Regions from separate parts of the Shewanella halifaxensis HAW-EB4 genome, predicted to be linked through region 1. Evidence: predicted binding sites of a transcription regulator. Region 1 holds the regulator's gene; the other holds the start of a gene.

Region 1 (16,769 bases):
AGGGTAAAAAAATACTGGGACAGGCCCAGTAATTTTAGATACGCTTTCAAGCGCCTAGCTGCCAGCAATGCGATCTTTAATCGCTACTGTGATTTCACTGCCACCATGACCGTTGCTTTCAGCCCACGCGACAATGCTCTGCCCATCGGCTTCCACTTCGTTTAAATCTGATGCAGGAAGACGTTTAGCCACAAAGGTACCTACTTTATTCGAACCGCTTTTTAACGCCGTTCTCAATAAGCTGTCGCCGCCACAAGACACGCCGCTGTATATATTACGAAGCTTTACACGGCTCTCTTTAAGCTTTTTACGTAAACGGTTTTTATCATCAGCCTGAACATAATTGCATATGTTTGCCGCCAATTGATCTTGGTTAGCTGTAGCGGTAGATGAAACAGAAATTGAAGATGCCACGATTAGCGTAGCGATGCTCAAAGACAACAAGCGCATCAGACACTCCTTATTTTTTAGTTTTTATTTATTAGAAAAGTAGCGCTATCTAGTAGCGCTCTTTTTTTGTTATACAGGGTACTAAACAACCCTTTGAATTTAACATTTTTTAACCAACTTGATAAAGCTATATTCAAGTTGTTTGTCATCTTCAGCTACATTTCTAGAAACTTCTTGCCAGCTACCATCATCCCACTCAGGGAAGTAGGTATCACCATCTACCGTTAATGCGATTTCAGTAAGGTACAAAATATCCGCTTGAGGTAGCAACATCTCATATAGCTGGCCTCCGCCCATCACCACTAGTTCCTCACACTCCCCGGCGGCAATCTTAGCCTCCGCAAAACTGCTGACGATTGTCACACCATCGATAGATAGATCGGTCTGACGACTAATGACGATATTATGACGTCCCGGTAATGGGCGTCCTATCGACTCATACGTCTTTCGTCCCATCACTACAGGTTTACCTAAGGTCATAGCTTTAAAATGGCGTAAGTCTTCAGGAAGGTGCCAAGGCATTTGGTTATCTTTACCGATGACGCGGTTATTTGCCATCGCAGCAATCATAGCTATTTTCATGATACTTCCCTTTTTTTTTATGTCGGCTACAGTGGATATATAGATTTCATCAAACCTTTAATCAACAAACCCTTGATTAACAGTTCTAAATGAATGAACTCTCGTTACTTAATGACTGAGCGAGAGCGGAAATAAAGTAGGCTCGGCATCGCAAGTCCGACCGAGAGTGCACCTAAGATAAATACCGTTTTAAGGCCATTACTGACGACTTGATAAATAAGCTCTGGGCTCATTTCAGCCTGCGCCGTTAATTGCACCAGACCGATAACAGTATTAAATGCGTAGGTACCAGGGATCATAGGAATAATTGCCGCTACCGCATACATTAATGGTGGCGCTAAATGTTTTTTAGCAAACGCTATCGTCACGATACCGACCAAAGCCGCGGCTAAGAAAGTCGCCCATTCGATTGGCAAGCCAAAACTTAACCATAGAGTACGGCTACCATGGCCCATCGCTGCTGCAATTGCACAATAGGGTAAAAATCGACGCGGCACATTAAATACCATTGCAAAACCAATTGCTGGAATTGCCGAAAAAATTGCGTCGTTAAGCATGGTTAAGATAAGCGACACCATTAGAACAGTCCACCGATCTGCATTGCGATAGTAATGCCAATAACCGAAGCAACGGTAAGCAGAGTGGCATGACCCCAGCGAGAAATCCCCACATTGAGATGGCCTTTGACCATATCCGATATTGAATTAATCATTGGGAAACCCGGCACTAACATCAATACACTTGCAGCCATAGGTAGCTTAGGGGTATCTGTCAGATCGAATTGATATCCTGTTTGTGCAATTAACGTAGTCACGAAGGCGGTAACACTAAAATTGAGCAGCAAATTAAAATGGTGTTTAGCAATTGATAGCCTGACAAACATACCGACTGCTGAAGCTAAAAAAGTAATTAAACAAGCCGCTAAGTCTCCACCGAACAAATGACAAAAACTTGCACATGATAACCCTATCATAGGCACGACATATCTAGCAGGGTAGGTTTTTGGCTCAATTCGACCGACACGCTTGCGTACTTCCGATAGGCCATAAATACCTTTCTCGGTGAGTAAACAGATACGCTGGAGTTCGCAAACCACGGTCATATTGATACCATGTTCGCGAATACGTCTCGTGGTCGTAATACAGCGACCAACAGATAAACTGGTGAGTACTAGGGAGTTAGAAGAGATGGAGATCTCGACACTTTCTAAACCTAAGGCGTGGCCTAGGCGCTGAGTGATCTCTTCAACAAGTTCAGATTCAGCGCCATAAGCTAAAAGAAGTTGAGCAACCCTAACGACTTGACGAGTAATGTCATTTTGCGTTGTAGCGTACACCTATTCTCAACTTCCTTTTATGCGAATACTTATCTTTGGTAGATAATCTCTACATCATAATCATCTTCATCAAAATCGTCATCGAAATCATCGTCAAAATCTTCATTGACTGATTCATTAGCGCTCTGATGATAGTTATCCCACTTAAACTCGACTTCAGCATCGGCATCCACTTCTTCTTCAGGTGGAAGTGAAGCAATAAAGTCTAATAGTTTAACGGCTAACTCAGCTGTACCTTCGCGGTTATAAGCAGAAATCGTGTAGACATCGCCATCCCACTCTAGCTCTTTAACGATATGGTCGATTCGCTCTTGCAGCTCTTCTTCCAACATCAAATCAGCTTTGTTGATCACTAACCAGCGAGGCTTGCCAGCAAGCTTCGGAGAGTGCTTCTCAAGCTCACCAACGATTGCACGAGCAGATTCAACTGGATCGCTACCATCAATAGGCTCAACATCTAGAATATGCAGCAATACACGACAGCGCTCTAAGTGCTTCAAGAATTGAACACCAAGACCTGCGCCATCAGCCGCACCTTCGATAAGACCTGGAATATCGGCGATCACAAAGCTTTGGCCTGGTCTAGGGTTAACAACGCCTAAGTTAGGAACCAAAGTTGTAAACGGATAGTCAGCCACTTTAGGCTTAGCCTTAGATACTGAACGAATAAAAGTCGACTTACCTGCGTTAGGCATACCTAACAAGCCCACGTCCGCTAACAATAGCAGCTCTAGCTTAAGGCTACGTACTTCACCGTCGGTGCCTAAAGTCTTCTGTCTTGGCGCACGGTTAGTACTACTCTTGAAACGAGTATTACCTAGACCATGGAAACCACCTTTAGCCACAAGCAGTTTTTGCCCGTGAGTGGTTAAGTCACCAAGTGACTCTTCAGTATCGTTATCGATAGCGCGAGTACCTACAGGCACTTTAAGGATCAAATCTTCACCGCCGTGACCAGTACAGTCACGTCCACGACCATTCTTACCACGCTCGGCAATATGGAAGCGTTCAAACTGAAAAGTGATCAGTGTGTTGAGGTTTTCATCGGCTTGTAGATATACACTACCGCCGTCGCCACCATCACCACCGTCAGGCCCACCATCAGGAACATATTTTTCACGTCTAAAGCTAACGCAACCACTGCCACCATTTCCGGCTTCTACACGGATAATAGCTTCATCGACAAACTTCATACCAACTCCTGGCACCACAGAATGAAAGAATTATACTCTTAACGATTCTAGTCGCCAAAACACAATTTACTTAATTTTGAAAAAACAAAGCCCCACCAATGGCGGGGCTTAATATTAATTATTAGCTAAGCTAAAAATTAATCTTCGATGCTGATGAACTTACGGTTCTGAGGACCTTTAACTTCAAACTTCACTTTACCATCGGTAAGTGCGAATAAAGTGTGGTCACGACCGATACCAACATTAACACCAGCGTGGAATTTAGTACCACGTTGACGAACGATGATGTTACCAGCTAGAACTGATTCACCGCCGAAGCGCTTTACACCAAGACGTTTACTTTCTGAATCGCGGCCGTTACGAGTAGAACCGCCAGCTTTTTTATGTGCCATGAGTTATTCTCCTAATTAAGCGTTGATAGCTGTAATTTTAACTTCGGTGAACCATTGACGATGGCCCATCTTCTTATCGTGGTGCTTACGACGACGGAACTTAACAATAGTTACCTTGTCTGCACGGCCGTGGCTGATAACTTCAGCAACAACCTTGCCACCTTCAACTAAAGGTGCACCTACGTGTACAGTCTCACCATCAGCAACCAAAAGAACTTGGTCGAATTCGATAGTTTCGCCTGTAGCGACTTCTAATTTCTCTAAACGAACTGTATGGCCGGCTTCAACGCGATGTTGCTTGCCGCCACTTTGAAAAACAGCGTACATAGCTATTTTACTCCGATATTTCTAACACGCCGCTCAAAACATATTTGTTTGATGCAGGGGTGCTATAAAAGCTTTAATGACAATGGTCGCGGAGTTTACGCTAAGAACAGGCTGCTGACAAGCCTTAATTAACTTAGAATAAAAAAAGACCCAAATAACTCTCACATTCATCTACAACTACTGTCTTGTACCGCAAATTTAGGTAGAATCCATTCATTATAACATTTAAGCCTTAAATGAGCTGCAATGTTACTCCGCAGCCAACAAGAACTAGAGCCTACTTATGGATTTAAACGCCATTCGTCAATTGACCGATAGCGATATGCAAGCTGTCAATCAATTGATCTATAAACAACTAGAGTCAGATGTTGCCCTAATTAATCAACTTGGGTTCTACATTATTAACGGTGGCGGTAAACGCTTGCGACCTCTGCTATCTATTCTAGCAGCACGCGCCATTGACTATAAAGGTGATTCTCACCTTAAATTAGCAGCAATTATCGAATTCATTCACACCGCATCACTTTTACATGATGATGTGGTTGATGAGTCTATGTTGCGCCGCGGCAGAAAAACCGCTAATGCCCTGTTCGGCAATAGTGCAAGTGTATTGGTCGGTGACTTCCTATATACCCGCTCATTCCAGATGATGACTGAGCTCAAGTGTCTAGATGTATTAGAAATTCTTGCAGATGCAACCAACGTACTTGCTGAAGGTGAAGTTTTACAATTAATGAATTGTAATGACCCAGACACCACAGAAGACAGCTATATGCGCGTGATCTACTGTAAGACTGCCAAGCTATTCGAGGCAGCGACTCGTCTTGCAGGCTTGTTAGCTGACAGCCCTATTGAAGTGCAAACCGCACTGGCTGAATACGGTAAGTATTTAGGTACCGCATTCCAGTTAACTGATGACCTTCTCGATTACACTGCCGATACAGAAGAGCTAGGTAAGAACATCGGTGACGACTTAGCTGAAGGTAAGCCAACGCTGCCGCTAATTTTTGCGATGGCAAACGGTAACGACACTGAAAAGGCGCTTATCCGTGAGGCTATCGAGAAAGGTGACGGTACTGAGCATATCGAAGTTATCCTCGCCGCACTTAATAACTGTGGTGCACTCAAGTACACCGAGCAGCGCGCTATCGAAGAGTCAGAAAAGGCCATTGCAGCACTGGCTATCATTCCTGAGTCTGATTATAAGACCGCATTAATCTCTTTAGCAAAACTAGCCACTCAACGTAGTAACTAATCAGCTATTGCCACCTGTAAGCTAAGAGCAGTGACGAGATAAATGTTGAAAATAAAAAAGGAGCCTAAGGCTCCTTTTTTATTTTGACCCACAAAGGCCCTTGCATCGATTACTTAACGAATTCGATACCTAGCTGAATATCAGCCTTTAGAGTGTCTAGCATAGCGTCACGAGCATTAGCTTCAAATGCACTTACCTCGCCATAAGCAAGTACCTGTTCAATGCCGTTCTTGCCGAGTACAACAGGTTGTGCGAAGAACTCAGTATGCTCACTGCCACCATCAACATAGGCACACTCAACAACATTTGCTTCACCCTGAAGACCACGAACAAGTGATAGACCAAAGCGACATGCAGCTTGACCCATAGATAATGTTGCACTACCACCACCGGCTTTAGCCTCAACCACCTCAGTCCCCGCATTCTGGATACGAGTCGTCAGTGCTGCAATTTCTGCATCAGTAAAGCTTACGCCTTCAACCTGTGAAAGTAGAGGTAGAATCGTCACACCACTATGACCGCCGATGACAGGAACTTTAACGTCAGCAACATTTAGGTCTTTTGCTTCAGCAACGAAGGTTTCTGAACGGATAACATCGAGTGTCGTCACACCAAACAGGCGATTTTTATCATAAACACCCGCCTTTTTAAGCACTTCAGCTGCAATCGCAACCGTTGTGTTTACCGGGTTGGTAATAATACCTATTAATGCCTTAGGGCAAGTCGCAGCGCACTTTTCAACCAAGTTACGCACGATACCTGCGTTGATGTTAAACAGATCGGAACGATCCATCCCAGGCTTACGTGCAACACCGGCAGAGATAAGCACAACATCAGCACCTTCTAGTGCTGCCGTAGGGTCTTCACCAGCGAAACCTTTAACTTCAACCGCCGTTGGGATGTGGCTTAAGTCAACCGCAACACCAGGTATAACTGGAGCGATATCATAAAGCGACAATTTTGAACCCGCAGGTAATTGAGTTTTTAACAGTAGGGCGAGCGCCTGGCCAATACCACCAGCAGCACCAAGTACAGCAACTTTCATAATCATCTCCATCAATTCTTGGATTTTTGTGATTCAGATCCATCTTTCCAATGTGGCAACAGTACTGGATTCACAAAAAAAATTCAATTATCCCTTAGTCGTGCTCAATATAATCTAGAACGCTAATATAAAGAAGCAGATAAACAAATCGAGAGAGCATCATGGTTACAGAGTCGTTTTCAAGGTAAATCAGCATAACGTTAATTAGAGCATTCATTCCAACTTAAGTTAATCCATCAAGTTAAATTAAGATTATCAATGAATTTTTATTCACAAAAACGAATACTAATTGACAAAAATGGCGAAAATAATCATGATAGTGCAGATTTTTTTGAATAAAGAATAATAATATATGCAAGCAACTAAAAGCCCAGATGATTTAGTTAAGACGTTCAAATCTATTTTAAAAGAGGAGCGATTTGGCTCTCAAAGTGAAATAGTTACCGCCCTTCAAGCTGAAGGCTTTAGCAATATTAACCAATCTAAAGTTTCTCGTATGCTAAGTAAGTTTGGCGCGGTAAGAACCCGTAATGCCAAGCAAGAGATGGTTTATTGTCTTCCTGCGGAGCTCGGTGTTCCTACAGCAGGAAGTCCACTTAAAAATCTAGTGCTGGATGTTGACCATAACCAAGCTATGATTGTCGTCAGAACCAGCCCGGGTGCGGCGCAATTAATCGCTCGCCTGCTCGACTCAATCGGTAAGCCTGAAGGTATTTTAGGAACGATTGCTGGTGATGATACGATTTTCATCTGTCCGTCTAGTATTCATAATATTGAAGACACATTAGAGACAGTTAAGTCACTATTTAATTACGCAGACTAAGCAGTGCCTCTTAAAGTGACTAGCTTATTAAATGCTGTACCCTCAGGGCTACAGCATTTTTTATCTCTATTAATACCAATTGGTATAATAACCGCATAGGCGACATCACTTGCCCTTTCCGTCTATGCACTTAATCTCAATCACTTACCTTAACGCTCGTTGTATAAAACACTCTGTTTTATACAATATATTGAATAGCGTCTTCTCTCTTGACCAATAATCGTTATAATCCCAAATGACAGTATTGTTAGTCGAGGGTAAATGATGAATAAAAGTAAAATAATAAATATCAATGATATATGCTGGGAATCTTGGCAGCATGAAGATCAATATGCCAGCGAGCAAAAGCATATTGGTGACACTGCCGGTGGACAAAAAATCGGCGTCACCATGGAACGCTTAGCACCAGGTAAGTCCTCTGCTGTTGCCCATTACCATACCAAAGAAGAAGAACATATCTACGCGATGCATGGCGAAGCGACGTTATACATCGATGGTGAGCCTCATCCCTTTAGTCAGGGAGAATATATCTGTTTCAACGCTGACACGGGGATTTCTCATAATCTTGTCAATCATAGTGAGCAAGAGTTTGTTTTTCTTGTCGTCGGAAACCGAGACATACATGATGTCGTTGTGTACCCAGAAAATAACAAGGTACTGGTAAAATCAGTCAACGAAGTTTATGCCAGACGTCCCACTAACTACTGGGATAAAGATGAAGTTGATAATGAATAATTCGCTTTCATACACCCAATAAAAAAACGCACCATACAGTGCGTTTTTTATTGGCTAAAAAGTCTTAATTAGTTAGACGAAATCATAAAATCTAACGATGGCGCAAAGAATGAAGAGCCAGTTAATGCCTGAGTGAAATGCATCAAGTGATCATGGTTACCCTCGCCATCACCATGCACCATACTCTCAAGCATCTTTTCGAAATTAACCGAGTTGCGGCAAGTAGAGATAAACATCAAACCTTGCTCTTTAGCGGAGCCGTAAGGCATGCTTTGTCGTAAGATCTCCATCGAGTTACCTTCGCTATCTTTCAAGTTCACACGCTTGATGTGACTCGTTAGCGGTTTGTCAGCCGATGCATACTCAATATTGTCAGCTTTAGTACGACCAACAATATCTTCTTGCTTCTTAACGGGTAGGCGGTTCCACTTGCTTAAGTTATGTGCATACTTTTGCACATGAATATAACTACCACCTTTAAATCGGCTATCTTCCTCGCCAATAAGTGCAACGTCCTGCCTGCTGCGTCCTTTCGGGTTTTCAGTGCCATCAACAAAACCCGTGAGATCTCGTGAGTCTAAGAACCTAAAGCCACGCTCTTCATCAACAAGTTCAACTAAGCCTTCAAACATCTGACAAACTTCATTGGCGACTAAATGTAAAATATCAAAACGGTCACAACGGACATGCACAAATAGATCATATTCGATAGCGGGTGCATCTCGAGTATCTCTATTCATTGCAGGGAAAGGTTTTAGCTGTTCCGGTCTAGCAATCGGGTATAGTGTGTCCCAATAATTAGCACCAATAGCAACAAAACCATTAAATGCACTATCAGAATATTGATCAGCTAATTCATAAACATATTGAGCGACATTAGCCACACAAGGGCGCATATCAGACTCAACACTATCATTAGCATTAAACATTAAATAGACACTGTGCAAGTTTCCTTCTGCACATACTCCAAGCTGTTCACGAGGCATAACCTGACTATCCATTATTATAAGTAACCCTTATCTTAATTAATTTTCGGCAACATTATGTACAACTTTAGTTATTAATAAAATTAACTAACGCACAATAACTAAAATCAATTTTAAATTCTTACTCTTAGCTGCTATTTAAGCAGGATGAAAAGTGGTCTAACACTTCCCCCTAACGCCTGTTAAGCGTTAGCTGACGTGCCAAACGGCTCATGGAGCCTATATCCAACTAGAACAACACTAAGCTATGACTCTGACACGCGATCGCCACACGCTGTCCTACAATTAAATCCAGCTGAGGACTATGAATATCTAAGATGTTTTCAGCGACTTTAACTTGATATTGACAGATATTGCCGAGAAAACGTCGTTCAATCACTTCGCCAACTCCGTTAGCATCTGCTTGCAATAATAGGTGTTGAGGCCTTAGCAACACCTCCGCTTGGGTGCTGATGGGTTGCGAAAGTAAACTTTCGCTTTCAATTTTGCCAATTGCAGTTGCAATACTATGGTCACTAATGACTTCAGCCTTAAGGTAATTCCCTGTCCCAAGAAAATCTGCGACGTACTTATCTGATGGTGCTAAATATAAGCCTTCAGCATCACCACATTGTACGATTTCACCGTGATTAAATAGTGCCAGCTTATCAGCAAATACAAATGCCTCATCTTTACTGTGTGTTACGAATACCGCGCTGACATGATGTTTTTTCAGGATCTGACGGATCTCGAGCATCATTTCACGACGCACTTTGGCATCAATATTCGAAAATGGCTCATCGAGTAATAGCACTTCGGGCTCATAGGCGAGCGCTCTTGCAATTGAGACCCTTTGTTGCTGCCCACCCGATAATTCATGGGGGTAACGCTGTGCCAACCCCTCAAGCTTAACTAAAGTTAGCATCTCTTCTAGGCGTGCTTGCCTTGCTGCTTTATCACGGGTTTGTAGACCGAAAAGGATATTCTCGGCCACGGTTAGATGAGGAAACAGAGCATAGTCTTGAAAGATCATTCCAACACCGCGCTGCTCACTAGGGGTAAAGCTGTCATCAGATGCAACAACCTTGTTATTAATGATGATCTTGCCGCTGCTTATCGCCTGCAGTCCCGCAATCGCCCGTAACAACGTGGTTTTACCACAACCACTAGGGCCGAGTAATGCCACGATTTCTCCTTTCTCAACGGTTAAATCTAAGCCCTTTAAAACGACTTGCCCTTGGTAGTCGCTAACGACCCGCTGTACTTGTAGTGTGGCCATATTAATTATCGTGCTCCAAGGAACGGTTAAGGTAAATAAGCGGAATTAGACCGACCAATACAATCACGATCGCGGCCAGCGCTCCGTGTTCTAACTGCTCGTCGGATACAAACTGAAATACATACGTCGCTAAGTTTTCAAAGCCTATTGGCCTTAACAGCAGCGCTGCTGGTAACTCCTTCATACACTCAATAAATACCAGCAATAGCCCTGCAAAAACCCCTTTTCTCAGCAAAGGTATATGCACCCGTCGTAACAGCCCAACAGGCTTAAGGCCCATAGTGATCCCCGCCATATCCAATGACGGTGAGATCCGTTTATAACTGTTCTCTATGCTGCCGATAGCAATCGCAGCAAAGCGAATACAAAAAGCACACACGATAATGAAGCTGCTACCGGTTAAAATAAGCCCGGGGCCCTCAAAACCAAAATATTCAACCAGATCATTTATCGCAAAATCTAAGTGAGTAAAAGGGACCAAGATACCAATAGCTAATACGGTACCGGGTAGAGCATAGCCCGTAGATGCTAATCGAGAAGGAAGAACATCTGCTCGTCTAGGACTAATACGACGAATAAACATCAGCAAAATACCAATGGCAACACAGATAAGGCTCACTAACACAGAAATCCATAAACTATTGAAGCTATATTCAAAGAACTCTTGATTCCAGCTTTGTGCAAAATACCCATAAGCGTATTTCACGAGTATGATGAAGGGCAGTAAGAAAGCGAGTGTGAGCAGTGCACTGCAATAGCCTGTCGCAGCCAATGCCTTAATACCCGATAAGGAATAAACATCGAGCTCACCCGGCGCAGACGGCTTCTGAAACAGTTTTTGTTTTCGCCTCGCGAAACGCTCAAAACCCACCATGGCAAAAATCACTAATAACATGATGGTTGAAAGCTTAGCTGCTGCAGTCAAACTGCCATATTCAAACCAGGTATCGTAAACAGCCGTAGTCAATGTTGGCACCGCAAAATAACTGACTGTGGCAAAGTCCGCCGCCGTCTCCATGGCCACTAACGCCGCGCCAACGGCTAATGCTGGACGCGCCATAGGTAAGCTTAATCGCCAGAAACTCTTCCAGGGACCACAACCCATCACCCTTGTGGCTTGGCTAAGGCTAGTAGATTGCTCCATAAAAGCGGTACGGGCTAATAGGTAGATATAGGGGAACAGCACCAAGGCCAACATGATTGAAGCGCCACCTAATGAACGGACTTCAGGGAAGTAATAATCTTGAGGTGTCTGCCAACCGAAAAAGCTGCGTAAGCTACGCTGCACAGGACCTGCATAATCAAATAGGTCGGTATACACGTAGGCCACTACGTAGGCGGGCATTGCTAGAGGTAACAATAGCGCCCATTGGAAAACGCTTCGGCCAGGAAACTGACACTTAGCCACCAGCCAAGCTGCAGGAATAGCAATAATAAGCGAGCCTATCACCACCCAAAATATCAGCCATAGGCTGTTGCTGATATAGGTGGGTAAAACGGTATCAAAAAGGTGGGGAAATACGGCTTCATCTGGCATCAGCGACTGACTTATAAGCGCGATAAGCGGCATAATAATCAGTAGTGCCAAGGTGTACCCTGCTACAGACCAGCCTTTAGCTAAGCCTAAAACCATAAGATTAACTACCTAAAAAATAATACATCCGTGTACTTTGATAAAAACAAGAAAACCTATCTAAGATAGGTTAACTGAAACAGTGGTTGACCGAGCTAACGGATTAACTTCAAGGCTATTGCTTAATTCTAGCTTGAACAGGTTAGCTCAACCTTAAGAGCCACGAACTACAGATCAAACTTAACTTCATCGAGTAGCTTGATAGCAGCGCCATGATATTCAGCCAATTTGTAAATCGGTAGATCGTCGGCTTTAAATGTTCCCCAGGAAGCGACTAACTTTGAAGGGGATACGTCTGCTTTTACAGGATATTCGAAATTAACTTCAGCATATACTTGCTGCGCTTTATCACCGGATAGGTACTCCATCAACTCTATCGCTGCGGCTTGATTCTTAGAGTGCTTAGCCAACGCCATACCCGATACATTGATATGTGATCCGCGGTTATCTTGGTTAGGAAAATTAATCTCAATCGCATCTGCCCACGCCTTTTGCTTAGGATCTTGCAACATCTTTCCCAAGTAATAACTGTTACCGATAGCGAGGTCACATAGGCCTTCACTCACTGCTTTAACTTGAGCTCTATCGTTACCCTGCGGCTTTCTGGCTAGGTTCGCCTTCCATCCCTCTAGCCAAGTTTTAGTCTCTTGCTCACCATGATGGGCAATCATTGAGGCCACTAATGAAACATTGTATGGATGCTTGCCACTACGAGTACAGATCTTGCCCTTATACTTAGGGTCGGCTAAATCTTCATAGTTAATATCAAGCTTACCGAGTCTGTCTTTAGAAGAGTAAACATTACGTACGCGCATAGTAAGTGCGTACCACTCATCGTCTGGCGAGCGATATTTCTCTGGGATATTTTGTTTAAGAATGTCACTACTGGCAGGCACAACCAGATCCTTTTCAACCAACTCCATCAAACGGTAAAAATCTGAGGTCAAAACGATATCAGCCTTAGATAGGCGCCCTTCACGCATCATACGTTCAGCAATGCCTTTTTTAGAGAAGACAACATCGACTTTAATACCAGTCTCTTTAGTAAAGTTTTCTAAGATAGGTTCTATCAAAAAGGCTTGTCGATAAGAATATACCGTTAGACTATCAGCAGCATTGGCGATAGATGCAAAACAAGTCAGTCCTATCACAGCTAGACTCTTTACCATTTTCATTACTCTTCTCCCTAGACAAGTATCGAAATTATCAGCGAAAAACGACTGATAATAATTCTCAATTGCAACGAGAGTAATCAAAACTCACACAAACAGCAAGTATTCGTCATATTTTTAACTCAAAAATGACAACTTGATCTACATGAGCAAACACTAAACTTACACTACCTTAGCTAGACGTAATGTCTTATTAACCGAAGATGTTAGATCACCAATATCTCTCAACGGTCACCTGCCCGGGTGCTCGGCGCAGATTCTTTGTTAATCCCCTTGCGCTAAGTACTTGTTGTGATGCGATGATCATCTCAGGATTACCACAGATCATCACTTGCGAATCCTTTGGGCTAAGCCTTAATCCAGCTTTCGCTTCTAGATCTCCAGAGATGATGCCGTCGGGGATACGACTCATTAAAGCGCCGTGATACTGTTCACGAGTTACCGATAATACCAGTCTAAATTGCTCAGGGTATCTCGCTTCAAAAGCCTTCAGCTGCTCAAGATACGCCAAGTCTTCAACTTTACGCACCCCATAGACTAATACTAACCTTTCATAGGTTTTCCAAGGCTCGCAGGTATTCATCATCGAGATAAAAGGCCCCACTGCCGTACCTGTGGCTAAAAACCACAGATGCCTTCCCCTGTGCTCATCTTTAGGCAGTTCATCGAGTGTCATAAACCCCGAGGCTTTGGTGGCAACATCAATAACATCGCCAATATTTAGCGCTTGTAGGTTAGGTGATAGTAGCCCCTCCTCAACAGCCACCGCCAACACCTCAATATAATCACACCCTGGCGGATTAACGAGTGAGTATGCCCGGCCGATCCTCTTATCATTCACGACCTGACTTAACTTAATAAACTGTCCCGCTTTAAAGTCTCCAATGTCGACCTTAATTTTTAGAGAGAACAGCTTGTCGTTCCAATCTCGCCGCTCGATGACCTGCCCTTCAATCCACATAAGACACTCCCCCGTTTCGTTTAATTCAGCATAAACTTTTATTCCGGCTTCACAAAGATTAATCTAAACGCTGTTGATATTTCATACAAGTAAATACTCGACAGCCTTTTACTTACTCAAGGTAAAGTAAGCCTAATAAAAACCCACTTTAGCCAAGCTACTCTAGATTAATGAGTCAGCCGACTAAACGATAAAAAACGATGAGATGTAGATAAAACAAAGGCGAAACGAAGACGAAATAAAGACCAAGTAAAAACAAAATGAAAATCAAACAAAGACAAAATGAAAAGTAAAGAGAATCTAGCAAATTAGACTTGGACTATTTGTATTTAGATGATTTAATGCCGACCTCACAAAAGCACCTTAAAAAGCAAAGTGCATCACATAAACAAAGTTTTATGCGAAACGTTTTTGCAAGAGTCTTGTGACAAAAAGCCAAGCGCTAAAAGTACACGCATAACAAACAACCACGATCAAGTACTGCTTTAACTCAATATAAGATTAGCTAAAGCCATTGAGACCCTAAGACTTACTGGAGACACACTATGAACAACTTAAATATACAGCCAAACACCAAAGTGTTTTCATCAGGCTGTAATAGTTGTGAACGTATGACTGTAATTGAAGGGGAATATATCTGCTTTAGAGAGGGAAGGATCACAGGTTTAACCCCGATAACAGACCACTCCCCAAAACCTAAGCTCGTTTGTGACGGTTGGAAAATTGGTAAACTGAACTTTTAGGCGCTCAACATGCCAGCATAATCTCGAGCCGAAAATTTTGGCTCATACAATAGACCTGGCAACGCCTCAGTAGGCGAAGTTTTAGCTAAACCGAGACCTCGAGTCGTCACGCGCATACCGGCACACAATTCAAAATATACGACTTCAAGTTCATCATTTTCCAGCCCGCGTTTTTTTAGCGTTGCCATAATCGCTAGCCAGTCTGTATTAACTTTGCTTTCTTGCCCTTCAATGTGGACCTGTATAGGTATATTTTTCATTGTAACCTTCTGCATTAGCTTCCCGTTAAATTATGGGCAATTATAGACATATAAAACTGAACCTATGCTGAATCCGACACAGACTTTTCTTAATCAATCTCTAATTTATCGACCAGACTCCTGCTGTACTCGCCACAAGTTGGCATAGAGACCGCAAGCGGCGAGTAAATCATTATGGCTTCCCGTTTCAACAACTTTTCCTTTACTCAGTACTATGATTCGATCGGCATCAACAACCGTAGAAAGCCGATGGGCAATGACTAAACTCGTGTGACCTTTCGCCACCTCTTTTAATGCTGTAAGAATGGCCTGTTCAGAATGACTATCTAACGATGAGGTCGCCTCATCAAATACCAAAATGGGTGACTTTTTCAATATCGCTCTGGCGATAGCCACACGCTGCTTCTCACCACCCGATAACTTTAAGCCGCGCTCACCGACTCGAGTTTGCCCACCATCAGGTAAGCTTTCAATAAATTGACTCAGATGTGCCATCTGAATTGCGCTATTGACATCCTCCATGCTAGCAGTTGGTCGACCATAACGAATATTTTCAATCAAGGTATCGTTAAATAACACCGTATCTTGGGGAACGATGGCAATGGCTTGCCTCAAGCTATCTTGAGTCACGGTGCGAATGTCGTGACCATCGATACAAATACGTCCATCAACCACATCGTAAAAACGAAATAGCAATTTAACTAAGGTCGATTTACCCGCGCCGCTATCGCCTACGATTGCCACTTTTTGCCCAGCTTCAATAGTAAAACTCACATCATCCAAAATGGCCCTAGAGTCATAACGGAATCCCACATGTTCGAATGACACTCGCCCCTGTGTTAGTGCTTGAGTTTTGGCATTGGCAGAGTCATTAATCATAGGAACCTTGTCCAGTAAAGCAAACATACGCTCGATATTGGCAAAAGCACCACGGATCTCTCGATACACAAAGCCTAAGAAATTAAGTGGAATAAATAACTGCATCATAAAGGCGTTGATCAGTACAAAGTCACCTATCGTCATCTTACCCTGCACAACATCATTCGCCGCCATACCTAACATCAGCGTCATCGCCACCGAGATAATACAAGCTTGACCCGCATTTAGCGCAAACAGGGATAAGCGATTCTTACGTTTAGCCTGCTCCCATAGAGCCAATGCTGCATCATATTGCTTAGCTTCATATTGCTCATTATTAAAATACTTCACCGTTTCATAATTAAGCAAACTATCAACCGCTCGCGTGTTAGATAGCGAGTCGGCTTTGGCCGCATCACGTACATAGCCGGTACGCCACTCGGTGGCGATAATAGAGTATGTCCCGTAAACAATAACCGAAAGCAGCGTTACGCCAGCAAAGGCATAGCCGTAGTTATAAAATAGGATCCCCACGACCAGTACGATTTCTAAAATCGTCGGCACGATATTGAACACCATAAAGCGCATCAAAAAGCTCATACCACTGGTACCGCGCTCAATATCTCGCGATAATCCTCCTGTTCTGCGCTCTAAATGAAATGCCATATCCAAACGATGTAGGTGCTCAAATACCGCCATGCCTAAACGGCGAATGGCTCGCTCAGTAACACGCCCAAAGAGGGTATCTCTCACCTCTGAA
Region 2 (16,769 bases), 1.9 Mb from region 1:
TTGGCGCACAGCCGTGTATCGTCAAATGGGCACTCCTGAAGTTGAAGATCTCAAAGATGGTGTTAATTGGATGGCGACTAACGTCAACGTTGATGCGGGTAAGGTCGGCACTTATGGTGGATCTTACGGCGGTTTCTTAACCTTTATGGCGCTGTTTAATGAGCCTGAGCTATTCCAAGCTGGTGCTGCGCTACGTCCTGTAACGGATTGGGCACATTACAATGCGCCATACACATCAAATATTTTAAATACGCCTGATGTTGATCCAATCGCCTATGAGCGTAGCTCGCCGATTGAGCATGCACAGGGATTACAAAAGCCATTGCTGATTATGAGCGGCGTATTAGATGACAACGTGTTCTTCCAAGACAGCGTGCGATTAGTGCAGCGTTTGATCGAGCTTGAGAAGCCGATGTTTGAAACGGCTATCTATCCGGTTGAGCCCCATGGTTTTCGTCAGCCATCGAGTTGGTTGGATGAGTATCGCCGCATTCACAAGTTATTTGAACAAGAGTTGAAGTAGTTAGCTTTTAAGTGATTGTGATATTAATTCCAATCACATATTTAGTGCGATTGGTATAACTAAAGGACTCCCCGGTCTATACATTCTGGGGAGTCCTTTTTGTTTGTTTTAAGAACAGTTTTAGCAAAGTTATCGATAAGTGGTTAAACTGGTCACATATTAATACTGGGAGATGGATATAACAGTGGCAATTTCGGTCGCAGGCGGCGTTAAGCCTGCACAAATCATAGAGATAGAGCATCGACTACTAAAGCAATTAATAGTCGGTCGCGGCAAGTCTATTAGCATGGACGATGAGCTTAATGCCGAATTGGAAGATGATGCTAATAAACTTGAGGTTGAACGCGAGGCTATTCGTGCAAGGATAGCTAAACAGAACCAAGACAAGGCCGTTTTTGAGGCTGTTTCTAAGCAATTGCTAAGCAGTGTTAATACCACTATTGAGCATCAACTCTCATCTCCTGAGCAGGTGCTGAAGCATTCAAAGCTCGATGAGAAACAGATCACCTTGCTAGAGTTATTATATTCAGAACGTGTCGACTTAATGCAGATTAAGCCATTAATTATTGCGTTACCTTGGCTTGAGCGTGATCTGGTGAATATAGTTAATAGCCCGGCATTTAGGCATCGAAGACCCAGTTCATCAGATGTACAAGTAACCGATGTTAAGTTGGTACTTAACTATATCGGGGTTGAGAACCTACAAGCATTAATTCCCTATTTTTGTCTTAGGAACTTGATGCCAACGGGACAACCACAGATGTTGTGGTTAACAAGAAAACTGTGGCGTTACAGTGTTGTCGCCGCGATAGCCGCTCAAACTTTAGCCGCCTTACACGAGAAAGCGCCAGCATTTATTTATAGTTGCAGTTTGATGAGTCAACTGGGAACTACCTGCGTGATTAACCAATGTGCAAAGACATTTGATGACATGTGGGGGACTTGGCTCAGAGAAGCGAGCGCAAGCCGCGATAAAGAGCTTTATGATGCGGTGATGGCAACAGAGTTTCCTGCGAATGATGTTTACCAACAAGTTTTGGCTCATAGTCGCACTCTTAATTGGCAACTCTTGAGCCTGCTTAAATTTGATGAAATCCGTTTAACCAAAACCTTTAAGCGTATTGATACCAGCCTAATATACGCTGAACTGGATGAAGATTCGGCGTTAATAGAGCGCGCTAATTGCTATGCTATGGTCTATTTATTAAAAGAAGCTGGCAACATTACCCCCGCAGAATCTCGGTTAATGTTTGATTATTATCAGCTCTCGGAGCAGGAGCAGATCCGTTTGAGTGCGCAACATTTCCGTAAGCTGACACTGTTTTAACTATGCTCATTTCGCAAACTGCTGATTGATGATATCGAGCGAATAGATTCGTTTTGGCTAGCTTTTGGACGAGTGAGGTCGTTAAACCATCCGATTGGGTAATAAACTTGTTTAAATTGATAGTTGTTATTCCCGTTTTGGATGAATTCTCAGCTAAGTTGTAATACCTATAGCTTGGATTTTTGAGTGATTTTTGTGTGCTTTATGCAATATTGAGCAGAATAAGAATGACAAAGTTGGAGTTTCAATAAGGCGGATACAATCCGTCTAGCCTTGCAAGGCCTATTGTTAATCAATTTAAACGGGCATTTAGTTGGCAATAATTCATATAAACGTTAACTAAACTAGCCTTTAAAACCTATTTAGTTATTCATTAACTTTGAATAACTAGTGCTTTTTGGCGCTAGACAACTTTTTTATGACTATTTATGCTTAAGGCCCCGCTATATCCGCTTTGTTAATTCTAAAACTCAAATCTTTATGCAGAGTTTACGCATTTAGGTTACCTGAATGTTGTTAAAAACTGGCATTCTGATCACATTTTAGCTAATAATGTCTTCCTAGTTAGACAAACAATCGCCATGTCACCTACAAAAAATAAAGACATTGAGCGGAATACGACCGGCTAAAAGGTCGATAATGACAAAGGATGAGAAGGAATGAGCGTAAATATGAATCTTACACGTGCCCAATTTGACGAAGTAATGGTGCCTAACTATGCGCCTTCAGCGGTTATTCCAGTCCGTGGCGAAGGTAGCCGAGTTTGGGATCAAGAAGGTAAAGAGTACATCGACTTTGCTGGTGGTATTGCGGTTAACTGTTTAGGTCATTGTCATCCTGCTTTGGTTGGCGCGCTAAAGACACAAGGCGAGAAGCTTTGGCATCTTTCTAACGTGATGACTAACGAGCCAGCTCTTGAACTTGCGACCAAGCTTGTTGAAGCGACATTTGCCGAACGCGTTTATTTTGCTAACTCAGGTGCTGAAGCGAATGAAGCAGCGCTTAAGCTAGTACGTCGTTATGCCATGGATAAGTTTGGTGCTGAAAAAGATCAAATTATCGCATTCGATAAAGCCTTCCACGGCCGTACTTTCTTCACCGTAAGTGTTGGTGGTCAAGCGGCATACTCAGATGGATTTGGTCCTAAGCCGCAGAGCATCACACATGTGCCATTTAACGATATTGAAGCATTAGAAGCCGTATTTTCTGATAAGACTTGTGCGGTAATGATGGAGCCACTGCAAGGTGAAGGTGGCATTATTGATGCGGATCCTGAATTTTTAAAAGCGGTTCGTGCGCTTTGTGATAAGCATAATGCACTGTTAGTTTTTGATGAAGTTCAAACTGGTGTGGGTCGTCTCGGTGAACTCTATGCGTATATGCGTGGCGATGTCGTTCCTGATGTACTGACAACGGCAAAAGCACTCGGTGGTGGTTTCCCTATTGCTGCGATGCTAACGACAAAAGAGATCGCCGCTCACCTTAAGATCGGTACCCATGGTTCTACCTATGGCGGTAACCCGCTAGCTTGTGCTGTGGGTAATGCGGTAATGGATGTGGTGAATACGCCAGAAGTATTGAACGGCGTTAAGCACCGTGAACAACTGTTTCGCGATGGTCTAAATAAGATCAACGACAAGTATGATGTATTCTCTGAAATTCGTGGCCAAGGTCTATTGATTGGTGCAGTCGTCAACAGCAAGTATCAAGGACGCGCAAAAGAGTTCTTGGTTGCAGGCATTAACGAAGGCGTAATGAGCCTTGTTGCTGGTGCAAATGTTGTTCGCTTTACGCCTTCTCTAGTGATCCCTGAAACCGATATTGCTGAAGGTCTAGCGCGCTTTGAGCGTGCAGTCGCTAAAGTTGTCGAAGCCTAAAAGGCATACGGAGTGTTATCACTGATAGCGCTCCTTTTTTGTCTTTAGGATAACTTGACCGTTTATTGAGCAGTGCTTGTCATATATTGGTAAGGCTGACGAACACGGCAAGTGATAGCGAGGAGACTCCTAGATGTTAGTTATACGTCCAATCCGATCGACTGACTTTAAAGCGCTATACCAAATTGCGGAAGAGTCAGGGCATGGATTCACATCTCTACCGGTAAATGAAGATCTATTGAGGAGCAAAATTGCTCGAGTAGAAGAGTCGTTTACTAAGCAGATCGATAAACCTTTCGATGAAGGTTATTTGATGGTGCTAGAAGATACCGAAACCGGCGAGGTTGTCGGTACTTGTGGTATAGAGGCTGCGGTAGGCATGGTTGATGCCTTTTACCACTATCGACTGGGTACTGAGGTTTACCACTCTGAGCAGATCGGTGTGCGTAATGAGGTCGAGACCTTAACCCTTTGCCACGATTACACTGGCGCTGCAGAGCTTTGCACGCTTTTCTTACGCGGCCACTACCGTAAAAATAATAATGGTCGCATGCTTTCAAGAAGTCGTTTTTTGTTTCTTGCTCAACATGCAGAGCGGTTTGGCGAAACCGTCATTGCAGAGATGCGTGGTGAAAGCGATGCCGATGGTAACTCCCCTTTCTATGGGTGGTTGCAAGAACACTTCTTAGGTATCGATTTTGTGCAGGCCGATTATCTTTCAGGCCTTAGCCAAAAAGCGTTCATGGCAGAGATGATGCCTAAGAATGCGGTCTATGTATGCCTATTGCCAAAAGAAGCGCAAAAAGTGATTGGTGAAGTTCATGCTAATACCCGCCCAGCGCTTAATTTGTTGCAAGCGGAGGGCTTTAGATGCCGTGGTTATGTTGATATTTTTGATGGTGGACCTACGGTTGAATGCCATCTACATGATATTCGCTCTGTGCGTGAAAGCCGTTTACTGACTATCACCATAGGTGCAACACCAAGTGACGCCGAAAGCTATATCGTTTCAAATACTCAATTAGCGGATTACCGCGCTACCACTGCCAACTTAGCCGTAGTCGACGACTGTGATGACGTGATCTTAGATGCACAAACCGCGGCAGCCCTTATGGTTGCAGATGGTGAGCAGATCCGCGTATTGCCAATGTAGGAATAGAAAATGACACAATTTATTGAAGGTAAGTGGGTTGCAGGTTTAGGTCACGAAGTGACATCAATTAACCCAGCCAACCAAGAAGTGATTTGGAATAGTAAAACAGCCACTCCAGAGCAAGTATCTCAAGCAGTTGATGCCGCGCGTAATGCACAATTTGACTGGTTTATGCTGGGCTTTGAAGGGCGTCTAGCCATTGTTGAAGCTTACCGCGATCAACTGGAAGCCAACAAAGCCGAAATGGCTGAGGTGATTGCCCAAGAAACGGGTAAGCCGCAGTGGGAAACGGCGACAGAGGCGGGCGCGATGATAGGCAAGATAGGCCTTTCTGTTGCGGCTTATCATAAACGTACTGGCACAAGTGAAAGCGAGACTCCAGCGGGCCGTGCAGTATTACGCCATAAGCCACATGGTGTTGTTGCTGTGTTTGGCCCCTATAACTTCCCTGGTCACTTACCAAATGGTCACATAGTACCAGCGCTGCTTGCGGGTAATACCGTGGTGTTTAAGCCATCAGAGCTCACGCCAAAAGTTGCAGAGCTGATGCTTAAACTATGGGAAAAAGCGGGTCTGCCAGCTGGCGTGATTAATCTAGTTCAAGGTGAAGTTGAAACGGGTAAGGCGCTTGCGGCTCACCCACAAATTGACGGTCTGTTCTTTACTGGTAGCTCGCGTACGGGTCATATCTTGCATCAGCAGTATGCCGGCGATCCAGGTAAGATTTTGGCATTAGAGATGGGCGGTAATAACCCACTTATCATCAAAGATGTCGCCGATACTAAAGCCGCCGTTCATGACATTATTCAGTCTGCGTATATTTCAGCAGGCCAACGTTGTACCTGTGCACGTCGCCTCTATGTCGAAAAAGGTGCGACAGGTGATGCGCTACTTGAGCAACTTGTTGCAGCAATAAAGCAGATTAAAGTCGGTCCTTGGAACGCACAGCCACAACCATTTATGGGGTCAATGATCTCTGAAACGGCTGCAAAGGGCATGGTAGAAGCGCAGCGTAACTTGCTGAACTTAGGTGCTAACTCACTGGTTGAGTTGACTCACATTGAAGCCGGTACAGGCTTAGTTTCTCCAGGTCTTATCGATGTGACAGGCGTCATCGAGCTACCAGACGAAGAGTACTTTGGCCCACTATTACAAGTGGTGCGTTATAGCGATTTTGATGAAGCTATTAAGCTTGCTAACACGACTCGCTATGGTCTTTCAGCTGGCATTTTGGCTGATAGCCGTGAAGATTATGACTACTTCCTTGCACGTATTCGTGCGGGTATCGTCAACTGGAATAAGCAGATCACTGGCGCGTCAGGTGCGGCACCATTTGGTGGTGTTGGCGCATCGGGTAACCATAGAGCAAGTGCGTTTTACGCCGCTGACTATTGTGCCTACCCTGTCGCTTCTGTTGAGGCCGACGCGGTCAGCCTACCAGCGACATTGAGTCCAGGTTTGAGCCTTTAAACTCAAGCAAAAAATTAAAAGGGAAGCGCTCGGGGCGCTTCCCTTTTGTTTATAAGCAAGTTGTATCCCTAAAATGTGTAACGCCGCGTGACTTAAACAAACTAAATAAATAGCTAAGTACGTAGGTGTAAAAGGAGTTGTAATGCACACGAATGTAAACGCACTATTTGAAGCACTTTGGCAAGACTATATAGAAATGACTCCCTCGGCGGCTAAAGTTCATCAACTATTGTCTAAAAATGGTGCGATCATCAACGATCATATTGCGCTGCGAACTTTTAATATTGCCAAGGTTAATCTTGAGGTGTTGGCTGCGCACTTTGAGTCTATCGGCTATGTCGCCAGTGGTGACTATAAATTTGAGGCTAAGAAGCTTAACGCTAAGCATTTTGAACATCCGGACAGCACACAGCCGAAGGTGTTTATCTCTGAGTTGTTAGTTGACGAGTTTAGCGAAGAGCTACAAGCGACGGTTAATGGCTTGATTGAGCAAATCGATCACGCAGCAACCACGGCTGATAACTTCTTGTACTCAGGCCGTCACTGGCAGCTTGATACTAAGACCTATGAGGCGCTATTAGCTGAGAGTGAATACGCAGCTTGGGTGGCAGCTTTTGGTTATCGAGCCAACCACTTCACAGTATCGATTAATCACCTACCTGATTATGAAACTATATTTGAAGTTAACGATGCCTTAAAAGCGGCAGGCTTTGTATTGAATGCTGCGGGCGGTGAAGTAAAAGGCAGTGCCGATGTATTACTTGAGCAATCATCGACCATGGCAGATAGGATCCCAGTTAGCTTCTCAGACGCAGTAGTTAACATTCCTAGCTGTTTTTATGAATTTGCTCTGCGCTATCCTCAAGCAGACGGAAAGCTTTATACAGGCTTTGTGGCGACTTCTGCGGACAAGATCTTTGAGAGTACTAATGTTAATGCCTAGTATTAATGCCTAATGCCTAATGCCTAATGCCTAATGTCAGTGCTTAGTGTGAATCGTTAGTACAAAGCGCTAGCAATGAACGCCTTGTATCTTGTAATAAAAAACCGGACTAAAATCCGGTTTTTTATTGTCTTAAAGCCCTTTAGCCTTAACTTAACCTTTAGAAGAGTAACGTAACTTTCAGCCCCGATAGGCTCTGGCTATGTTCAAACTTGAGCTCAACTTTGTACTGCTCAGCAATATCCTTAACAATTGACAAGCCTAAACCGTGGCCCATCGTCGCCTCATCGAGACGTTTACCTCTGTGGGTCAGTTGTGCGAGCTCTTCTGTTTGTACCCCAGGACCATCATCTTCAATGGTCAATTTGAGCTGCTGATCTTGGTGACTAATACAGACCCTGATCTCTGAGCTTGCCCATTTATAAGCGTTATCGAGTAGATTACCTAATAGCTCCATACCGTCTTCACGGTGCATCGGCAATCGAGTAATCGCGCTGGGAATATCAAAGCGGCAGTGGATAGACTTAGTGCGGTGAACCTTATTAAGGGTTTGGGCTAGATCTTCGATATCTTTTGGCAGCTGCATCTGCGCTGCTGGTAGCATGTCGCCAGTGATCCGTGCCGCTGCCAGTTTTCGCTCAATCATCTTATGGACTAAATCGAGCTGCTTTTGCATGGCTTCAGCTGAGTCTGGTTCTTTTAAAAATAGGGCCTCAACCTGCTGCTGCATAACTGCCAGTGGTGTTTTAAGGCCGTGACTCAGGTTACCTAAGTTATTGCGACTACGCTCTATCTGCTTACTGGAATAAGTAAGCAGTTCATTATAGTTTTTGGCTAATGGTTGTAGCTCAAGTGGAATAGAGTTGAGGTCGAATGAGGAAATTTCACCTTCACGTAATTTTGCCAAGGTGTCTTTCATTTGATTTACGGGTTTAAATGATTGACGTAGGACCAAGAAAATACCAGTGATCATCGCTAATAGCATCGCCAGATTCACGATAAGTTTGGTGCCGTAAACTTCGGAGAAAACTTTACGGCCAATACTCAAGTCTTGTGCAACAGTCAGGGTGGCGTTGAGTCCCGATGTTTCTGATTTCAGACCAATAGACAGTAATTGGATATCGTGATTTTGCGGCCCTTTCGTCTGCCAGGCTCGTGTTTCACCTTTCTCAAGATCGACGACTTCGAGTCGTTGATCCCACAACGAACGGGATCTTAGTTCTTGTTCGGGTAGATCCAATTGATAGTAACGGCCGGAATAGACCGGGCGGTAAAAGCTAGAAAGTTGGGTTTCATCGATGCTAAATGAGCCATCTTCGAGATGTGTCGCGAGCAGGACTTGCTGTAAGTCTTCCTGTAATCTGGCGATAATAGAGTCGTGAAAAGCTTGGCGTAGCATGGACTCAAAAAAGATAATGCCGACGGCAGTCGCTATCACCACTAAGCCTGTTAACCACAGGCTTAGTTTAGTGCGGATTGATATCATTGAGCGAGGCCGTGAAAGATATATCCTTGACCGCGACGAGTTTCAATAGCCGTTTTACCGAGTTTTTTACGTAGGTGGGTCACATATACTTCAACCACATTACTCTCTTTTTCATCATCAAACTGATAAAGCTTGTCGGTAAGCTGCGCTTTCGATAAGAGTTTTTTAGGCGACATAAGGAAGATTTTTAATAACCTAAACTCCATTGCGGTAAGTTCATATGTCTGCTCGCCGACAGTCACAGATTGCTGGCCTTCATCGAGTGCAACGCCTGCATAGGTTAACTGTTTATTCGGTGTGTTGGCCTTACCGTGGGCACGTTGAATGAGTGCCTGAATACGTACCAGTAACTCCTGAGTATGGAAGGGTTTACCAAGGTAATCATCCGCACCTGAGTTGAAGCCTTCGACTTTCTCGTGCCATTGGCTACGGGCCGTTAGCATAATGACTGGGGTATGAATACCTTGCTCTCGCCACGTTTCTAGTAGCTCCAAACCGTTGCCGTCGGGTAAACCAATATCGAGAATGACGCAGTCGTAGTTGGTTTCTTTGATTAGGTAATCAGCTTCACTGACTTTATCTGTTGTATCAGTAACATAACCAGCTTGCTTAAGTTGCTTAATAAGCTCTTCTACTAACAAGGTGTTGTCTTCAACAAGAAGTAATTTCATAGGGTGCTCTCAATGGTGCCGTGTAAAGTGGCAGGCGATTTACAGAGTTAATTCATGTTAACCCAAAAGTATCACCTCGGTGCAATAAGATTTGATTTTTAAGCCATTATTACAGCTTTTCTGTGTTACAGCTTGCTGGAAGTTGGGCTGGTTTAGCGAGTTGGCCTGTGCTCGCATCGAGCACTAGATCTACTAGCTGTCCTTTTAAGGTTCGAATCTGAACCTCATAACGCCACTTGCCTTGATGTTGATATAAGTGAGCATCAATAAGCTTGCCATTACACATGGCTTGAATACTGTTGAGAGTGACATCAAGAGAGAGGATTTGACCGCTGTTAACTAAGGTTTGTGCTTCGTAGTGCTGAACTTCAATTTTTTGATTAGCGACCGCTGCAGGCTGGTGTAGCATCGCTGCCAAAAGGCATAGATATAATGCTAGTTTCACACTGAACTCCTAATAAAAAAAATGGCCTGAGATAATCTCAGGCCACTTTATAGAAGCTGTCTTAAACCGAGCTTAATACTGGCTTAGCGCGTTCCGTAAACCACGATAGTTTTACCGTGAGCTTGAATAAGGCTTTGCTCTTCAAGCATTTTTAAGATTCGACCCACAGTCTCACGAGAACAACCAACGATTTGGCCAATCTCTTGACGAGTGATCTTAATTTGCATGCCATCAGGATGCGTCATCGCATCTGGCTGCTTAGCAAGGTGAAGCAATGTCTGTGCAATTCTTCCAGCAACATCAAGGAAAGCAAGATCACCTACTTTTTGACTTGTGCTATGCAGACGGTAAGCCATCTGAGATGAAAGCTTCATCAGAATTTCAGGGTTAACTTGGATTAATTGCTTGAACTTCTTATAAGAGATCTCAGCAATTTCACAAGCTTGCTTAGCGCGAACCCATGCAGTACGTTCAGCTTGTTCTTCAAACAAGCCAAGCTCACCGATGAAGTCACCCTGGTTTAGGTAAGAAAGAATCATCTCTTTACCTTCTTCGTCTTTAATCAAGACAGCTACAGAGCCTTTCACTATGTAGTAAAGCGTATCAGAATCTTCACCAGCGTGGATCAAAGTACTTTTGGCTGGATATTTATGAATGTGACAGTGTGATAAAAACCATTCCAAAGTTGGATCTGGTTTTGGCTTTCCAATCAGAGCCATGCCTATGTTCCTCGGCTGATTTACATTAAAAGTAAGAATATGCTAATTAAGTATCTTACGTCAATTAAGTGATTAAAACCTTGATAGAAGTCTTACTTTAGATCGACTTAACCAAAGCTGAATAACCATTTAGATATAGGGTATTTTGATACATTAGTGATATATGTCAACTGAATCCGCTACTAAGCCTGATTGTTGAGTTAACAATTAGGCTTGTATCACATCTTGTTACAATCATTTTTATCTCGAATGAATGCTGGGCTGGATTTCTGCGTGTATTTATTGCCTCAAATTGCGAAATATTATCGATGTAAAACAATTCTCATTAGCAACCCGGAGTTATTTGCACTCGACTTTTTGACCAACTTCTGGCTAACTTGAGACAGAATAATATAAAAAGACGGTAGCTATTTTCTTGTTCACAGTCATTTTTAATGCGTTGTAGGAGCCCTTCATGAGATGTAGACCTTGGATTTTAAATACTGTGGTGGTCTTTTTTTTAGCTTTAAGCAATGGGGCTAGCGCGTTCTCTATTCCGCAACCTCAAGGCGCCGAAGAGGCAAGCCGTTTAGCACACATACAACTAAAAGCGACCCAGGGGGATGAAGATGCACAATATCTTTTGGGTTTAATGTACTTATCTGGTCGTTTTGTCGCACAAGATAGAGACTTGGGAATGCAGTGGCTCACCGATGCTGCCGAGCTTGGACATGTAAAAGCACAGCAGACTATCGCTGATTTAGCATTTGAAGGTAGCTTGATTAAGCGCGACATATCGACGGCAGAGCTGTGGTATAGCAAATTGAGTCAGCAGGGAAATAAGTGGGCTAATTTTAGACTGGGTTTTATTTATGCTGCTGGTGGCCAAGGGGTTGAGCGTAACTGTGGTAAGGCAGTCGATCAGTTTAATGCGGTAGGGGATATGGCTTCCCTAGGTAATGTTGCTTGGATTTTGGCGACCTGTCCAGAAGCGCAATATCGTAATGGCAATAAGGCGCTAGAGTTATCACTTGCATTGCTGGAGTCAAATGAGCAAGACCCGACAAACTTAGATAACCTTGCTGCCGCATATGCCGAAATAGGTGATTTTAACGCCGCTATCTCGACTCAGCAAAAAGCCATTAAAGCGTTAGATTTAAGTGCAGATCAAAGTAAAACGGCTGAGTTTAAGCAACGTTTAAAAACCTATCAAAACTATGAACCTTATCGTGAAGTATTACCGTTAATTGGTAATTAACTATGACTGGTAGTTGATAGCACTCATGAATAGAAAGCTCCTAAATAGGAGCTTTTTTTGTAGCTAATAAATCTAAACATCCTCAATCTAGCCCGCATATAACGCTTTCTTTAGCTTAAAAATTTTGGAAGAGGTCAGCTAGCAATCCCAAGGAAACAAACAGATCAAGCGTGAAGGTGGAATTTACTTTGGAGTTTTAAGGTTAGAAAGGTCAGTCAGAAATCCCAAGGAAACAAACAGATCAAGCATGAAGATGGAATTTACTTTGGAAATTTGCTTTGAAGTTTTATTTTAGAATTTAAGGTGGGTCAGTTAGCAATCCCAAGGAAACAAACAGATCAAGCGTGAAGGTGGAATTTGCTATTTAAGTTTCTAAATTTTGTTTTTGAATTAAAAAGCTAAGAAGAGGTCAGTCAGCAATCCCAAGGAAACAAACAGATCAAGCGTGAAGGTGGAATTTACTATTTAAGTTTCTAAATTTTGTTTTTGAATTAAAAAGCTAAGAAGAGGTCAGTTAGCAATCCCAAGGAAACAAACAGATCAAGATGGGGGAATTTACCTCCAAGGGACTGCTAACTTATCGTTCTTTCGCCTGAAATCCCGATAAGCGCAGTCTACATAAGCAGGCTTAAACTAAACTTAATAGTCCGTGACTTAGCTAAAGTTACTCACCTTCTTGGGCAATAAGCTGTAGTCGCTTATCCATCAGGTCTTTTACCAGTGGGGTTAGAATTAACTCCATCGCCAATGACATTTTTCCACCAGGTACTACGAGAGTATTGACCCGAGACATAAATGAGCCTTGGATCATTCGTAGATAATAGGGGAAGTCAACATTTTTGATACCACGAAAACGGATCACCACAAAGCTTTCATCTAACGTAGGAATGCTTTTTGCGCTAAATGGATTTGATGTATCAACCGTTGGTACACGCTGGAAATTGATATGAGTACGAGAAAACTGTGGTGTCATATGATTAATATAATCATCCATGCTACGCACAATCGAGTCCATCACTTTTTCACGGCTATGACCGCGCTCTGAGGTGTCTCGAATAATTTTTTGGATCCACTCAAGATTGACGATTGGCACCATGCCTATGAGCAGATCGACATGCTGAGCTACATCGCAGCCATCGGTGACAACCCCACCATGTAAACCTTCGTAATAAAGCATGTCGGTATTTTCTGGCAGAGGGTGCCATTGGGTAAAGGTGCCGGGCATCTGGTTAAATGGCACTGCTTCATCGAAGGTGTGTAAGTAGGCTCGCGTCTCACCTTGTCCGGTATTACTGTAATCGCCAAAGCACTGCTCTAAGCGGTTGAAGTCATTGGCTTCTGGACCGAAATAGCTAATATTTCGATTCTCGGTCTTCTCTTTGCGGATCATCACCGCCATTTCTGGGCGGGTGAAATGATGAAAACTATCACCTTCAACAATCGCGGCGTTGATACCTAGTTGCCTAAAGATATGGTTGAATGCGGTTGTCGTGGTCGTCGTGCCTGCACCAGAGGAGCCAGTTACTGCAATAATAGGATGTTTCGCTGACATTTTTTTACCCAAAATATAGATAGTTAACTATCACTTTTACCTTCGCCTATTTAGGCTAACTATAGTGACTACTGGTAAGCAGATTGCGGTTTAGTATCTTAAGTTATACGGACTCGCTGCGTTTAGGTCAATCTATGACCTAAACGTGAGGCTTAATCGCTATCCACCTCTTGATACACGACATCTTCTTTACGCCTTATGCCGATGGACTCCTCTTCTTCATTGTATTCAACGACCAAAATACCCTGCTTGAGTGCAGCTTTACACTGGATAGTTGCTTTATCCATGCAGTGCTCGCCATCGCCAGAGAAGCTGCCATCTTCCACCTGGCTGATTAAATATTCTTTGATGAGGTTGTCAAAAGTTTCGCTAGGTAACTGAGTTAAAGACTCATAAGGCACTAACATAAGGATATTTCCAATGAGGTTAAAAAATTCAATACACGTTTTTCAAGATAATATTGGGGGCGCCACGGACTTCCTCCATCGATAAACCCCACATGGCCACCATTTTCGTGCAGTTCATATTGCACTTGCTCAGATAGCTGAGACTGAGATGGGATCACCGCATGGGTCATAAAGGGATCGTCTTTAGCATGCATCACTAAGGTCGGGTTAGTGATCTGGCTTAAGTATGGCAAGCCGCTAGCACGAGTATAGTAATCGTGGACATCGGCAAAACCGTGTAATGGCGCAGTGATCTTATCATCGAATGCGTAGAAGGTAGTGAGTCGATTAATCTCGCTCTGACTAATTGGCATCAGGGGCGCGAGTTCAGGTCTTGCCACTTTACCGCGCATCTTCTGCTGAAGCTGCTTGATAAGGTAGCTTTGGTAGAGCTTAGAGAAGCCTTTTTCCAATCGGTTGGCGCAGGAGCCCAGCTGCAGAGGGGCAGAGACTGCAACACCTCGGTCAATTAAGCTGTTATCTTGCTGTTCACCTTGATATTTGACCAATACATTGCCGCCTAAGCTATAGCCAACCGCGAGTAAGCGACAGTTAGGGTGTAGAGTCTTTAAGTGACTCAAGCTGGTTTGCAGATCTTGAGTATCACCGCTGTGATACCCCCGAGGGAGTCGGTTGAGTTCGCCGGAGCAGCTACGGTGATGATGTACCACTGTGCATAGGTTTAACGCCTTACTGGCTGCGAGCATACGGCGTGCGTAATGGGATTGTGCACTCCCCTCTAAGCCGTGAATAATCACCAATATGGGCTGTTCATCTCTAGGTGAACCTTGCCAATCGAGATCAATAAAATCACCGTCGCTAAGCTCTAACCGTTCACGCCGCAGTTGTGGTCTGTCCACTTTAGTGAGTACTGGCAAAATCGTCTGGATATGGGGATTTTTGGCCCACCAAGGGGGAGAAAATATCTGGCTCATAGTAATTGGCTATTGCTGAAAATTAAAACGTATGTTTAATTGTTATTGTCAACAGAGTGTAACATAGATTTTGAACCGGTATTTTTATTCGCTTTGTTTGCCGCTGTCAGTGTCTGGGCAGTGATGTTTGGACGCAGTGAAATCAATAATAGGAGTGAGAGGACGCGATGGAGCGACGTACTTTTATCACGACTGCATTAGCCGGAACAGCATGCTTGGCGCTGGGAGTTAATTATTGCTCGTCGGATTATGTCAGTGTCAATAAAGAGCTTGATGACAAACATCGTTTGTTATTTAGTGTTCTTGTGCCGGTATTTTTAGATGGCGCCCTGCCAGATGTTGCTACATTAAAACGCGACGCGATAAACCGTACCTTAGATTCCATTGAACACACCATCTCTATCCTCCCTCAAGAAAGCCAAGCTGAGCTCGAGCAGCTGCTCGAAATGCTTGAAGGGCGCTTAGGTCTACTGATTTTGACCGGTAGCATGACCCCCTTGATGTTACGTAACCAGCCTGAGCTGATTGAGATGCTACAAAGTTGGCGTACAAGCTACATGGACATGATGGTTACTGCTTACCAAGGATTGCGAGAATTAGTACTGGCGAGTTATTACTCCAGCCCTGACCACTGGAGTCGATTGCATTATGCTAAGCCGACGTTCCTTGAAGATATGAACTCTTGAGGATATGAAGTGATGTTATTAATAAACACTATGGGGAAGGGGTAGCTTGTGGCCATTGAAGATCCAATCGTAATTGGCTTAGATTCAGGCTGGGCACATATAAATGCCTCTAAGCTCACCGAAAACCAATCCTTAGAGGCCGATGTCGTCATTGTTGGTAGTGGCGCGGGCGGCGGTGTCGCGGCAGAAATTCTGACAGAGGCAGGCCTGTCGGTGATTATCGTCGAGGGGGGGGCGCTTAAGTCTTCGAAAGACTTTGTCATGGAGGAGCGAGTCGCCTATCCCGACCTCTACCAACAAGCGGCGGGTATGAAGACCACAGATAAGGCCATTGGCATATTTCAGGGGCGCGCGGTGGGCGGTTCAACTACGGTTAACTGGACCACCTCTATTCGCACACCTGAGCCTGCTCTTGAATATTGGGCCAAAACGAAATCCGTTACAGGCCTTTCTCGCTCAGAGCTTGACCCTTGGTTTGAGAAGATGGAGCAGCGACTCAATATCAGCAAGTGGGCCTATGAGCCTAACCGTAATAACCAAGCATTAAAGCAGGGCTGCGAACAGCTCGGTTGGGATTACACTGTGATTAAGCGCAATGTGCTTGGCTGTTGGAATACGGGATATTGCGGCATGGGCTGCCCGGTAAACGCTAAACAGTCCATGTTGGTCACCACCATCCCCGCGGCCCTCGAACGTGGGGCCACATTGGTGAGTCAAGCTCAAGTCATTAAGCTTGAGTATCACAACGACAAGATTTTTGCGGTTAAAGCCCAAGCGGTCGACAAAAAGATGAAACCCTTGCCAGTCGAAGTCATGTTTAAGGCTAAGCATTATATCTTGGCCGCAGGTGCCATTCATACGCCGACCATCATGTTACGCTCTAAACTTCCCGATCCACATGAGGTTATAGGTAAGCGTACTTTCTTGCATCCGACCTTGTTGAGTGGCGCGGTGTTTAGCGACCCGATTAATGGCCACAGCGGTGCGCCTCAGTCTATCTATTCCGATGAATTTGTCTGGCAGAATAGCGCCGATGGTGAGCTAGGCTATAAACTCGAAGTCCCGCCAATTCATCCGATTTTGATCGCCTCAAAAACTATTGGTTACGGTAAAAGTCACGCACACTTGATGGAAAAGTTTAATCAATTACAGGTGACTATTGCCCTAGTGAGAGATGGCTATCATGAAAATAGCCAAGGCGGGCAGGTCAAGCTAACCGAGTATGGCAGCACCTTAGATTACCCGCTCACCGATGCATTTTGGCGTGCAGCAAGGCGAGCCTATGCCAGTATGGCCGAG

Evidence for each region. Region 1 encodes ArgR, which controls arginine synthesis, uptake and breakdown. Its sites were predicted from a motif close to ANTGAATANNTATTCANT; they were not measured.
Region 2: SHAL_RS18655 (aspartate aminotransferase family protein) is a predicted target of ArgR. The motif match lies at 2,268-2,285, and genes of this name have one in related genera.

The regions. Positions count from the first base shown of each region.
Region 1 covers NC_010334.1:1,113,524-1,130,292, reverse strand. Annotated here, with positions in the region: gene SHAL_RS04645 (DUF3718 domain-containing protein) at 55-450, opposite strand; gene folA (type 3 dihydrofolate reductase) at 550-1,032, opposite strand; gene SHAL_RS04635 (threonine/serine exporter family protein) at 1,137-1,610, opposite strand; gene SHAL_RS04630 (threonine/serine exporter family protein) at 1,610-2,368, opposite strand; gene cgtA (Obg family GTPase CgtA) at 2,398-3,561, opposite strand; gene rpmA (50S ribosomal protein L27) at 3,699-3,953, opposite strand; gene rplU (50S ribosomal protein L21) at 3,969-4,280, opposite strand; gene ispB (octaprenyl diphosphate synthase) at 4,564-5,535, shown strand; gene mdh (malate dehydrogenase) at 5,645-6,580, opposite strand; gene argR (transcriptional regulator ArgR) at 6,933-7,403, shown strand; gene SHAL_RS04595 (cupin domain-containing protein) at 7,665-8,138, shown strand; gene SHAL_RS04590 (Dyp-type peroxidase) at 8,207-9,139, opposite strand; gene SHAL_RS04585 (ABC transporter ATP-binding protein) at 9,354-10,382, opposite strand; gene SHAL_RS04580 (ABC transporter permease) at 10,384-12,015, opposite strand; gene SHAL_RS04575 (Fe(3+) ABC transporter substrate-binding protein) at 12,183-13,190, opposite strand; gene SHAL_RS04570 (ferredoxin--NADP reductase) at 13,399-14,148, opposite strand; gene SHAL_RS22505 (hypothetical protein) at 14,694-14,891, shown strand; gene SHAL_RS04565 (hypothetical protein) at 14,888-15,151, opposite strand; gene SHAL_RS04560 (ABCB family ABC transporter ATP-binding protein/permease) at 15,257-16,769, opposite strand, start outside.
Region 2 covers NC_010334.1:4,391,355-4,408,123, reverse strand. Annotated here, with positions in the region: gene SHAL_RS18665 (S9 family peptidase) at 1-523, shown strand, start outside; gene SHAL_RS18660 (HDOD domain-containing protein) at 708-1,850, shown strand; gene SHAL_RS18655 (aspartate aminotransferase family protein) at 2,510-3,727, shown strand; gene astA (arginine N-succinyltransferase) at 3,861-4,880, shown strand; gene astD (succinylglutamate-semialdehyde dehydrogenase) at 4,890-6,350, shown strand; gene SHAL_RS18640 (DUF1338 domain-containing protein) at 6,493-7,293, shown strand; gene SHAL_RS18635 (ATP-binding protein) at 7,454-8,779, opposite strand; gene SHAL_RS18630 (response regulator transcription factor) at 8,776-9,450, opposite strand; gene SHAL_RS18625 (PepSY domain-containing protein) at 9,560-9,895, opposite strand; gene crp (cAMP-activated global transcriptional regulator CRP) at 9,979-10,614, opposite strand; gene SHAL_RS18615 (tetratricopeptide repeat protein) at 11,069-11,851, shown strand; gene SHAL_RS18610 (phosphoribulokinase) at 12,516-13,403, opposite strand; gene SHAL_RS18605 (YheU family protein) at 13,556-13,810, opposite strand; gene SHAL_RS18600 (hydrolase) at 13,804-14,784, opposite strand; gene SHAL_RS18595 (hypothetical protein) at 14,952-15,470, shown strand; gene SHAL_RS18590 (GMC family oxidoreductase) at 15,519-16,769, shown strand, end outside.